DNA from 3 places in the uncultured Halovibrio sp. genome. Region 1 is predicted to be linked to each of the others. Evidence: predicted binding sites of a transcription regulator. Region 1 holds the regulator's gene; each other region holds the start of a gene.

Region 1 (3,279 bases):
TGCCATGCAGACGATCCGAGTCCGAGACAATGCGATCCAGAAAGGCATCGATCCGCTGGTAGAGTTCCCGGAACTCGGACGGCTTCATCTCGCGGCGACGCAGCCTTCCCCAGTCCTCGCGGATGGCATTGGCCTCCTCGCGCAGGTTGGAAGCTACCGGCATGGTGTCCTCGACCAGGTCCATGGTCCGGTTGGCCGAGCGGCTGGTCAGCTGAACCACGTAATCCAGGCGGTCCGACGCATCCGCCATTTTGGAGAGCTCTTCCTGCTGCTCACGGTTCTCGGCCTTGATCTCGAAATTGCGCAGGGCTTCATGGAGGCTGCGTGTCAGGCGCCCAACCTCACGGTAGAGGCTGCGGTCGCGCACCTCACCCAGCTCAGCGATGCGCTGCATGGCATCGCTGATATTGCCCTGATCGAGGGCTTCCTTGAGGCCAGCGGCGTGCGCTTTGAGTTCCTCAGCCACTTCCTCGGTAATGTCTTCCCGGTTGAGCTCACTCATGCCGTCTGCACCTGGTTCACTCGACGCGTTCAAATATCTTCTCGATCTTGTCCTTGAGCACCGCGGCCGTGAACGGCTTGACCACATAGCCGTTCACCCCCGCCTGGGCGGCGGCCACGATCTGGTCCCGCTTCGCCTCAGCGGTCACCATCAGAATCGGCAGATGCTTGAGGTTCTCATCCGCCCGGACCGCCTGAAGCAGTTCCATACCGCTCATACCCGGCATGTTCCAATCAGTCACCAGGAAGTCGAATTTGCCGTTGCGCAGCATCGGCAGCGCGGTATTACCGTCATCCGCCTCCTCGATGTTGTTGAAGCCGAGGTCGCGCAGCAGGTTCCTCACGATCCGTCTCATCGTGGAGAAATCATCCACAACAAGAATCTTCATGTTCTTGTCCAAAACAGCCTCCAAACACTCCGGTTGTTGTCACGTCTGCCTGGGCGGCCCGTGCACCAACACTCACTTTCACAGTCTAGACGTTTGTCGAAATCTAACCAGTCAGCCCCCGGTACGTTCGAGCATGCGGGCCCGCAGCCGCGCCGCAGCCTGACCGTGGATCTGGCTTACCCGTGACTCGCTGACCTCCAGCACGGCACCGATTTCCTTCAGGTTGAGCTCATCCTGATAGTAGAGCGACAGTACCAGCCGCTCCCGTTCCGGCAATTGATCAATCTCACCGGCCAGCGCACGTCGGAAATCCGCATCCTGAAGCTCGCCCTCGGGTCCTTCCTGCGGGGCCTGATCATTGATGTGTTCGTTTTTCTCCGTCAGCTCATCCAGGCTGAACAGGCGGCCGGTGGTCGCATCACTGGCACGGCTGTGGTAGTCATCCAGAGACACGCCCAGCTCATCGGCGATCTCAGCGTCCTTTGCATCACGTCCTTCCCGGCCCTCAACCGTCTGGATGGCCTCGGAAATACGGCGGGCATTGCGGTGGACTGAGCGGGGCACCCAGTCCCCACGTCGGATCTCATCCACAATGGCGCCGCGGATCCGGATGCCCGCATAGGTCTCGAAGGTCGCACCCTGGCCGGACTCATACCGGCGTGCCGCCTCCAGAAGCCCGATCATGCCCGCCTGCATCAGATCCTCAAGCTGGATATGATCCGGCAGGCGCGCCATCAGGTGCAACGCGATCTTCTTGACCAGCGGCATGTGGGTCTCGACAAGCTCATCCACATCCGCCCGGCGCGTCTGTGTATAGAGATCCAGCGGCCCGGACTGCGTCATGGTTTGGCCACTCCCGTAAGCCCCTGCTCAAGGATGGAACGCCCTGTCAGTCCTGCACAAGCCGTTCAACAAAAAATTCAAGATGCCCCCTTGGCGATGATGGCAGCGGCCACTGATCCACCTTCTTCGCCAGATCCCGGAATGCCTGGGATGCCTTGGCATTCGGGTACAGCTCCATGACCGTCTTCTGCCGGCGAACGGCCTTCTTCACCTGTTCATCCAGGGGAATGCTGCCCACATACTGCAGGGCAACGTCCAGAAACCGCTCGGTGACCCGGTAGAGCTTGTCGTAAAGAGCCTTGCCATCCTGCTCCGTGCGCACCATGTTCGCCAGTACCCGGAACCTGTGGGTGCCATAGTCCCGATTCATCAGCTTGATCAGCGCATAGGTATCGGTGATGGAAGTGGGCTCATCATTCACCACCAGCATCAGTTCCTGCGAAGCCCTCAGAAAACTGACCACGGACTCCGAGATCCCAGCCGCCGTGTCTACTATGAGTACGTCGATGTCATCGCCGAGTTCACTGAAGGCGGAAATGAGACCGGCATGCTCCATATGGCTGAGATTGGTCATGCGCTGGGTTCCGGAGGAGGCGGGCACGATGCGGATACCCCCGGGGCCGTCCACTAGGATGTCCGTAAGGCTGCATTCCCCGGCGAGCACATCGGAAATATTGTAGGTGGCACTGATCCCCAGCAGCACATCGATGTTCGCCAGCCCGAGGTCGGCATCAAGAACCACAACGCGCTGGCCCATCTCACTGAGGGCTATACCCAGGTTGACCGAGACGTTGCTCTTGCCGACACCGCCCTTGCCCCCGGTGACCGCGATCACCTGTACCGGTTTACTCATGCGGAATGGGCTCTCCCGTCCTGTTGCTGTTGCATTGTGAGGAGACGCCCGATCCCATGTCAGGCGCCCTCGGCCATGGCGCTTTCACCGCGATTGAGTGCCTGGTGACGGCGCACCGCCTGCTTGACCAGATCCCCGGCGCCCGCGCGGTGCAGGTCGTCGGGAATCTTCTGACCGTTGGTGTAGAACGCGACCGGCAACCGGCTCTGCGCCGCAAAGCCCACCACCTCGCCAAGCGTCAGGGCTTCGTCCGTCTTGGTCAGGATGCAGCCCGCCAACCCAACGGCATTATAGCAATGCCACGTGGATTGCATAATGCGCGGCTGGCTTGTCGCCGAAATCAGCAGATAGGGCCGCACCGGATGGCGGCTGCTGACCAGCTCCTCGATCTGCTCCTGCCAGCCACGATCCGCCGCCGTGAGGCCAGCCGTATCAATCAGGATCAGCTTGCGGTCCGACAGATCATCCAGAATGGCATCCAGGCTGTTGGCCTCGTCCACCACCCGCACCGGCACATTCAGAATGCGCCCGAACACGAACAGCTGCTCATGGGCGGCCACACGATAGCGGTCCGTGGTCACTAACGCCAGCTTTTCCGCACCGTGACGCAGCACGAACTGCGCCGCCATCTTGCCGATGGTGGTTGTCTTTCCGGAGCCGGTGGGGCCAAGCAGGGCGTAGATGCCGCCACGT
Region 2 (3,279 bases), on a different contig from region 1:
TTGTTGTTGAGCTGGGTCTGTATCTCAGTCGCAAGCTCATCACGGGTATAGGTGCCCGCAGTCAACTCAATGCTGGCGCTGGTCTGCCCATCGACCTTGAACGTCAGGCTGTTGTTGTCGGCATCAACGTTGATACCGGTCGCCGGTGTCTGGTTACTGGAGACCAGCTGCCCCTGGGTCGCTGCCTGGCTCACATTGATGCTGTATTCGCCGGCCTCGGTGTTCACACTGCTGCGAACGAATTCCACCTGGGAATCGGATGTGCGGCCCTGCTCCGCGAAAAGCGCCGTTACATCGTCCGGGTTGGCCTTCAGCTCTTCCTGGAACTTCTGGGAGTCAAACTCAAGCTGCCCGGTCTGGAAATCCGTACTGATGCCAACGTCCGAAAGACTGCGGACACTCGCGTTCTCAAGACCCGGAACGATCTGGTTGAGCTCCCGCTTGAGCTGGTTCTCAACGTTTCGCACCGTGGCATCACCGGTCAGCAGACTGCCCCCGCTATCCTGGCTGAAGGAGGTCAGCTCGTTGACCGTGCTCTTGAAAGCGTTGAACTTGTCCACGAACTTCTGGACCTTCTCGGCGACCGCGCCGGTGTCCTGGCTGACCCCGACGGATGTTGTCCCAGTGTTCTGAAGCTGGAACGTCAGCCCATCCACAACGCCTTCGACGCTGTTGGAAGAACGCGTCACGTCGATGCCGTTCACGCTCAGCTTGGCATCCTGGGCAGCAACGGTTTCTTCCATGTTCTTCGTCGTGTCGTTGAACGCGAACTGCGAGAGGCCGGTGTTGTCGGTGTTGTTGCCGTCGGAATCCGAGACCGAGATGGTTGCGCCGTTGGCCGTACCGCTTTCGTCCGAGGACAGGGTCAAGCGATAGCCATTACCCGTGTCCACGATGCCGGCGGACACACCCGCGTCGGATTCGTTGATGCTGTTGGCGAGCCCCTGAAGGGTGTCGTTGCTGCCATCGACTGTGATGTTGGTCGTCTTGTCGCCAGTCTGAATGGTCAGGGTCCCCTGCCCAACGCTCGTTGTATTGCGGTCCGAAAACGAGCCGGAAGCGAGGGACTGGTTGGTCGCAAGCTGCTGCACATCGAGGTTATAGTTCCCCTCGCTGGCATTGGCACTGTCCACGGAAACGCTGACACTGTCACCGTTGGTCGAGGCGGAAAACGACTGCATCGCTTCCGGAGAGCCCAGCTGGCGCATGGGAAGCCTGAGATCGGTCACGGCACTACGGATCTTGCCGAACGCCGAAATCATCGCCTCGGTTTCTTTCTGCTCCTGGTTGAGCCGATTCTCGGTGGGGCCTCGCTCCGCCTGAACCAGCTTGTCGACCAGATCAGCGTTGAGAACGCCCGACCCGACGCCAAGGGATGATATGCCGCCCATGGACAACCTCCTCCCGAAGGTACTGTTGCCTGTCTATAGAGTGTAACGGCCAATTGCGGCAAAACTTTGCCTCTTTACCGCTGCAAACCTGTTACTGATTGTAAGCAGGCCGGGTTTTGCCGTCTTTTGGACGATCAATGCACACCGCATGCCACCACTGGTCGTACGGCCTCCGGTAGGAGCGAGCTCGCTCGCGATCAACAACATTGAAACCAGAACCGATCGCCTGCAAGCAGGCTCCTACACACCAAACAGGCCCCCGCAAAAACAAAAAAGCCGCCATCCCGGAAGGATGACGGCTATCCCTTGAACCTATGCTCTACAAGGCTTTACACCTTGATGTTCAGCAACGATAAAGGCTCGTCCTGCTGGAGATTCTCCGCCAGTTTCAGTGCCAAGTCATCCGGAATCTGGCGAACCACCTCATCAGTCTGTTGGTCGATGACGCGAACCACCGTCTGACCGGTGTCGTCGTTCACATCAAATTCCAGGTCCCGCTGCACGGACTGGACAAAATCATTAAGGCGCGAGACCGCCTCATTCAGCTCTTCGCGGATGGCGTCGCTCCGTTTCTCGGACTTTTCAGCCCGGGTTTCCCCGCTCCGTCCAGCCTCGATCGGCGTTACGGAACCGTTCTCACGGCCTTCCCCGCTTGCGGAGGGCTGTGATGATGGCGCTGACACCCGCCCCGATTCCGGCTTTTCGGGGGCCTTGCGGTTCGGGTCCGGGCTGTTCAGATTTATGTCACTCATATCACACCTCACCAGTGCGGTTACGCGGCCCGGCCGCCGCCCCGGAGGGCGACGGCTGCCTTAACGCCCCGCTTACTGCAGGAGGGACAGGACCTGCTGCGGCGACTGGTTCGCCTGCGCCAGCACCGAGATACCAGCCTGCTGCAGCACGTTCGCCTTCTGCAGCTTGGCCGTCTCGGACGCAAAGTCCGCATCCAGGATCCGGCTCTTCGAGGCCTCCAGGTTCTCAATGTTGTTGTTGAGGTTGCTGATGGTCGACTCGAAGCGGTTCTGAACCGCACCCAGTTCACTGCGGAATTCGTTCACCGCATCCAGCGCCCCATCAATACGCACAATGGCATCGTTTGCATTAGCAGCGGTGTCGACCGACGCCGCATTGAGACTTCCGTCAGTAAGCCCAACGGTACCGTCCGAGCCCAAAGTACCGCTCCCATCCAATGGGTTGGTATTGCTACCATCTTTCACGATCGTCAACTCTTCAGTCGATCTAAGCTCGATGGTGAAGCTGCCGCTCGCATCTGTAACGGACGCGTAAGCCGCATTGCCAACCTGATCATTGATTTGCGACGCGACTTCATCGAAAACCGCCTGATCATCTTGGGAAATACCGCTACTATCAAAATTGCCATCATCAAGGGTCAGGCTGACATCGATCTGGTCACCATCACCGACGGTTACTGAAAACGCAGTAGCACCTTCACCACTAGAGTCGCCAGCCGCGAAGTACGAGAAACCGTCAGCACTTGAGAAGGATGCCGAATCTGCCACGGCAATAGTGCCCAAGTCCTCGGTTCTTGCACTCGCATCAAGATCCACACTGATCGTCTGGCCTGCATTGGCGCCCACCTGGAATTTCTGGCTACTGAGCGTCCCATCCAGCACGTTCAGTCCGTTGAAATCCGTCTGGCTCGCAATCCGGTCAATCTCCTCCAGACGCTGTTGCACTTCATCATTCAGCGCGGAACGGTCCGTGTCGTTGTTGGTGGCGTTCGCCGCCTGCACCGACAGCTCCCGCACGCGCTGGAGGTTGTTGGTGATCTCATCCAGCCCGCCTTCCGCGGTCTGTGCCAGTGAGATACCGTCCTGCGCGTTCCGGCTGGCCACGTTCAGGCCGCTGATCTGGGACTCAAATCGGG
Region 3 (3,279 bases), on a different contig from region 1:
CTCCAGCGCCTCGTTCTTGGTCGACTTGGATGCGTTCAGCTCGTTCTGGGCGCTGAGCGATGCCACGTTTGTGTTGATACCGAGTGCCATAACCGTTCTCCTGCCTGTTCACTCTTTTGAGGACCGTAGGCCACCCACCGAGCATTCGATGGTATTGCCTTCTGACTTGCGTAACGGCAGAAAGTGTCAGGCCTTTAGATCAAATGACAGGCTTTTTGTAAATGGATGTAACGGATAAAAAGAAAGGCAGTACCAGCATTCCATAAAAAACCGCCACCTCTTGTTCAGAGATGGCGGCTCCTTAGGATTCACCGCCCCGTCAGAGTGGGGAGCGGCTGCTTCCGAGCTGGGTTTACTGCAGGAGGGAAAGAACCTGCTGCGGCGACTGGTTCGCCTGCGCCAGCACCGAGATACCAGCCTGTTGCAGCACGTTCGCCTTCTGCAGCTTAGCGGTCTCGGCCGCGAAGTCCGCATCCAAGATCCGGCTCTTCGAAGCCTCCAGGTTCTCAATATTGTTGTTGAGATTGCTGATGGTCGACTCGAAGCGGTTCTGAACCGCACCCAATTCGCTTCGGAAGTTGTTCACGTTCTCAAGCGCAGCATCAATCCGCAGAATGGCATCATTGGCGTTAGCTGCGGTATCCACAGAAGCAGCATTCAGACTGCCATCGGTCACCGTCGCATCTCCTCCGCTACCATCAAAGTTACCACCATCTGCACCAGCGAATGGGCTTCCGGCAGCACCGCTTGCGAAGGTCAGCTTGTCAGTCGAACGCAATTCGAAAGTGGCATCACCATTACTGTCCTCTTCGTACGATGCATAGGCTGAGTTGCCTACTTGATCATTGATCTGCCGAGTGACCTCTTCAAAAACCTGGTCAGCAGCTGAAGCATCTACCGTCGCACCAGCAGCAGTCGAAGCATCAAAAAGGTCAGCACTCAAGCTAAGATTCACATCGATCTGATCACCATCTCCAGCTGTGACACTGAACAGGGTCCCCCCATCATCGGTACCAGAAAAGGTCGAGAAATCACTTGCATCCAAGGCACTACTAGTAGAAGCGATCGCCAACTGACCGGTATTGCCAGTTCGGGCGCTTGTATTGAGGTCAACACTGATCGTCTGGCCTGCATTGGCGCCCACCTGGAATTTCTGGCTACTGAGCGTCCCATCCAGCACGTTCAGTCCGTTGAAATCCGTCTGGCTCGCAATCCGGTCAATCTCCTCCAGACGCTGTTGCACTTCATCATTCAGCGCGGAACGGTCCGTGTCGTTGTTGGTGGCGTTCGCCGCCTGCACCGACAGCTCCCGCACGCGCTGGAGGTTGTTGGTGATCTCATCCAGCCCGCCTTCCGCGGTCTGTGCCAGTGAGATACCGTCCTGCGCGTTCCGGCTGGCCACGTTCAGGCCGCTGATCTGGGACTCAAATCGGGTCGAGATCGCCAGACCCGCCGCGTCGTCCTTCGCACTGTTGATGCGCAGCCCAGACGAAAGACGCTCCAGCGCCTCGTTCTTGGTCGACTTGGATGCGTTCAGCTCGTTCTGGGCGCTGAGCGATGCCACGTTTGTGTTGATACCGAGTGCCATAACCGTTCTCCTGCCTGCTCACTCTTTTGAGGACCATAGGCCGCCCCACCGAGCATTCGATGGTATTGCCTTCTGGCTTGCATAACGGCAGAAAGTGTCAGGCCTTTAGACCGAATGACAGGCTTTTTGTAAATGGATGTAACGACGCCTCTCTCACCTATCCCCGAAAATGAAAAGATCGCTTTCCTGCGGGAAAAGGGCATTGCTTCCCTGTTGTTTCGCAGCCAACCACAGCTGTGAGTGGCTCTTCTGGAGGGAATGAAACTGCCTGAGCGAGACGAGGTGAGCATATATCAGCGCAAGAACTCCAGGCTCACGCAGTTCAAGAAACCGTTCATCATCTAGGTTCTTGATTGCCGTCTCATCGACCGCATAAAGCTGACTACTACCTCGTTCGCCACTTCGCGGCACCCATGGGGCAAGAAGATCCAACCTCTCTAAAATACGCATAGCTTTCCATGTGTGCTCCTGCTGGCCCCGAATCTGCTGCAGAACACTCAACGCAGTATGGGTCAGCTCGGAAGGCGTGCCATCAGCCTCGAAAAGAGGAAGGCTTCTTTCTTCGAGCGTCATGTCCTCGGTAAGAGAGGGGTCATTTTCCTCAATACCGAGCACTGGCTCGCCCTGACCCGACTCCACGGAATAGAAAGGATGTGCCCTGAGAACCGCAGGAATATAATCAGCCAACCATTTGCCTCGCGAAGAAACGAAGGGATTCCGCCCCTCCTCCAGGCCCATAAGCGCTATAGGGATCCACTGGTCATCACGCGGCATGAATACCACTGGAAAAAATCGAGCTGCATGAGGTATTTCCTGGCCCCACACCGGCACCATGATTCGATCCCGGGCAAAGCTGAAATCCGTGCTCTGAAGAAGACGAAGACTTCCATGCCGCTCTGGATCCAAAACTGTAACGCTCATAGCTTTCCCCTTTGCATTGATACCAGCCCTTCTCAGTGTCCCATTTTTCAGTCCCATCCTAGCAGCTTTTCTGCTTGATGCCGCAGGCAGCCTGAGCTAGGTGACCTGGTTAGTCCAACCGTTGGCACAGGCTGTGCTTCACCCTGAAAGAAACTGGTGGAGACGGCATTTCTTTGCCATCTTAGGCCCATACTCAGCTTCGCGGCCCGAACCACCGAGACATAGATATTCGCGCCAGCACCTGCATTTCTGGAGAAAGTAACCAATGACACAACGCAAACGCCGAGCCTCTAACCCACAGTCACGCAAGGCTGGAACTAAAGAGAAGGTCAGCCCGGTGGTGAGGGAATCGGCAATCCCAAAACCTGATGGCCTCCTGGAAGCAAAAAACCAGTTGAAGCAGGCTCGGGGAAGCGACAGCGTCCTGGCGGCGGCAAAAGCCGTTCTTCAGATCGAACCCACCGACCCTGATGCCATGGATACCCTGGGGCAACTCCAGATGCTAAAGGGGCACGCGCGGGATGCTACCGAAACCCTGGCGCGGGCGCTGTTTCTACAGCCGAATAATGAAGCGTTACTGGAACGCTACATCCGCGCCGCCGCCAAGGCAGGCCTTCATTGGGATGCGCTTTGTGTCGCAAGACACTGGGTGAGTATCGCCACCGAAAAGCCAGCCGCCGCCACCAGGCTTCTTGCGGGGCTGTATGGGCTGATCGGGAAAGAGGATATCAGCCGGCAGTGGGCATACGAAGCCGCAAGACTGGACCCAC

What was found. Region 1 encodes FliA, which starts transcription of late flagellar genes. Its sites were predicted from a motif close to CTAAAGTTNNNNNNNNNNCNGCCGATA; they were not measured.
Region 2: fliD (flagellar filament capping protein FliD) is a predicted target of FliA. The motif match lies at 1,435-1,461, and genes of this name have one in related genera.
Region 3: QZ501_RS11760 (flagellin) is a predicted target of FliA. The motif match lies at 1,671-1,697, and genes of this name have one in related genera.

The regions. Positions count from the first base shown of each region.
Region 1 covers NZ_CAJXMA010000037.1:176-3,454, forward strand. Annotated here, with positions in the region: partial or broken gene QZ501_RS08770 (protein phosphatase CheZ) at 1-502, opposite strand, end outside; gene cheY (chemotaxis response regulator CheY) at 519-902, opposite strand; gene QZ501_RS08780 (RNA polymerase sigma factor FliA) at 1,002-1,733, opposite strand; gene QZ501_RS08785 (MinD/ParA family protein) at 1,780-2,586, opposite strand; gene flhF (flagellar biosynthesis protein FlhF) at 2,646-3,279, opposite strand, start outside.
Region 2 covers NZ_CAJXMA010000067.1:4,234-7,512, reverse strand. Annotated here, with positions in the region: gene fliD (flagellar filament capping protein FliD) at 1-1,391, opposite strand, end outside; gene QZ501_RS11770 (flagellar protein FlaG) at 1,721-2,143, opposite strand; gene QZ501_RS11765 (flagellin) at 2,216-3,279, opposite strand, start outside.
Region 3 covers NZ_CAJXMA010000067.1:891-4,169, reverse strand. Annotated here, with positions in the region: gene QZ501_RS11765 (flagellin) at 1-90, opposite strand, end outside; gene QZ501_RS11760 (flagellin) at 353-1,588, opposite strand; gene QZ501_RS11755 (SapC family protein) at 1,742-2,509, opposite strand; partial or broken gene QZ501_RS11750 (hypothetical protein) at 2,775-3,279, shown strand, end outside.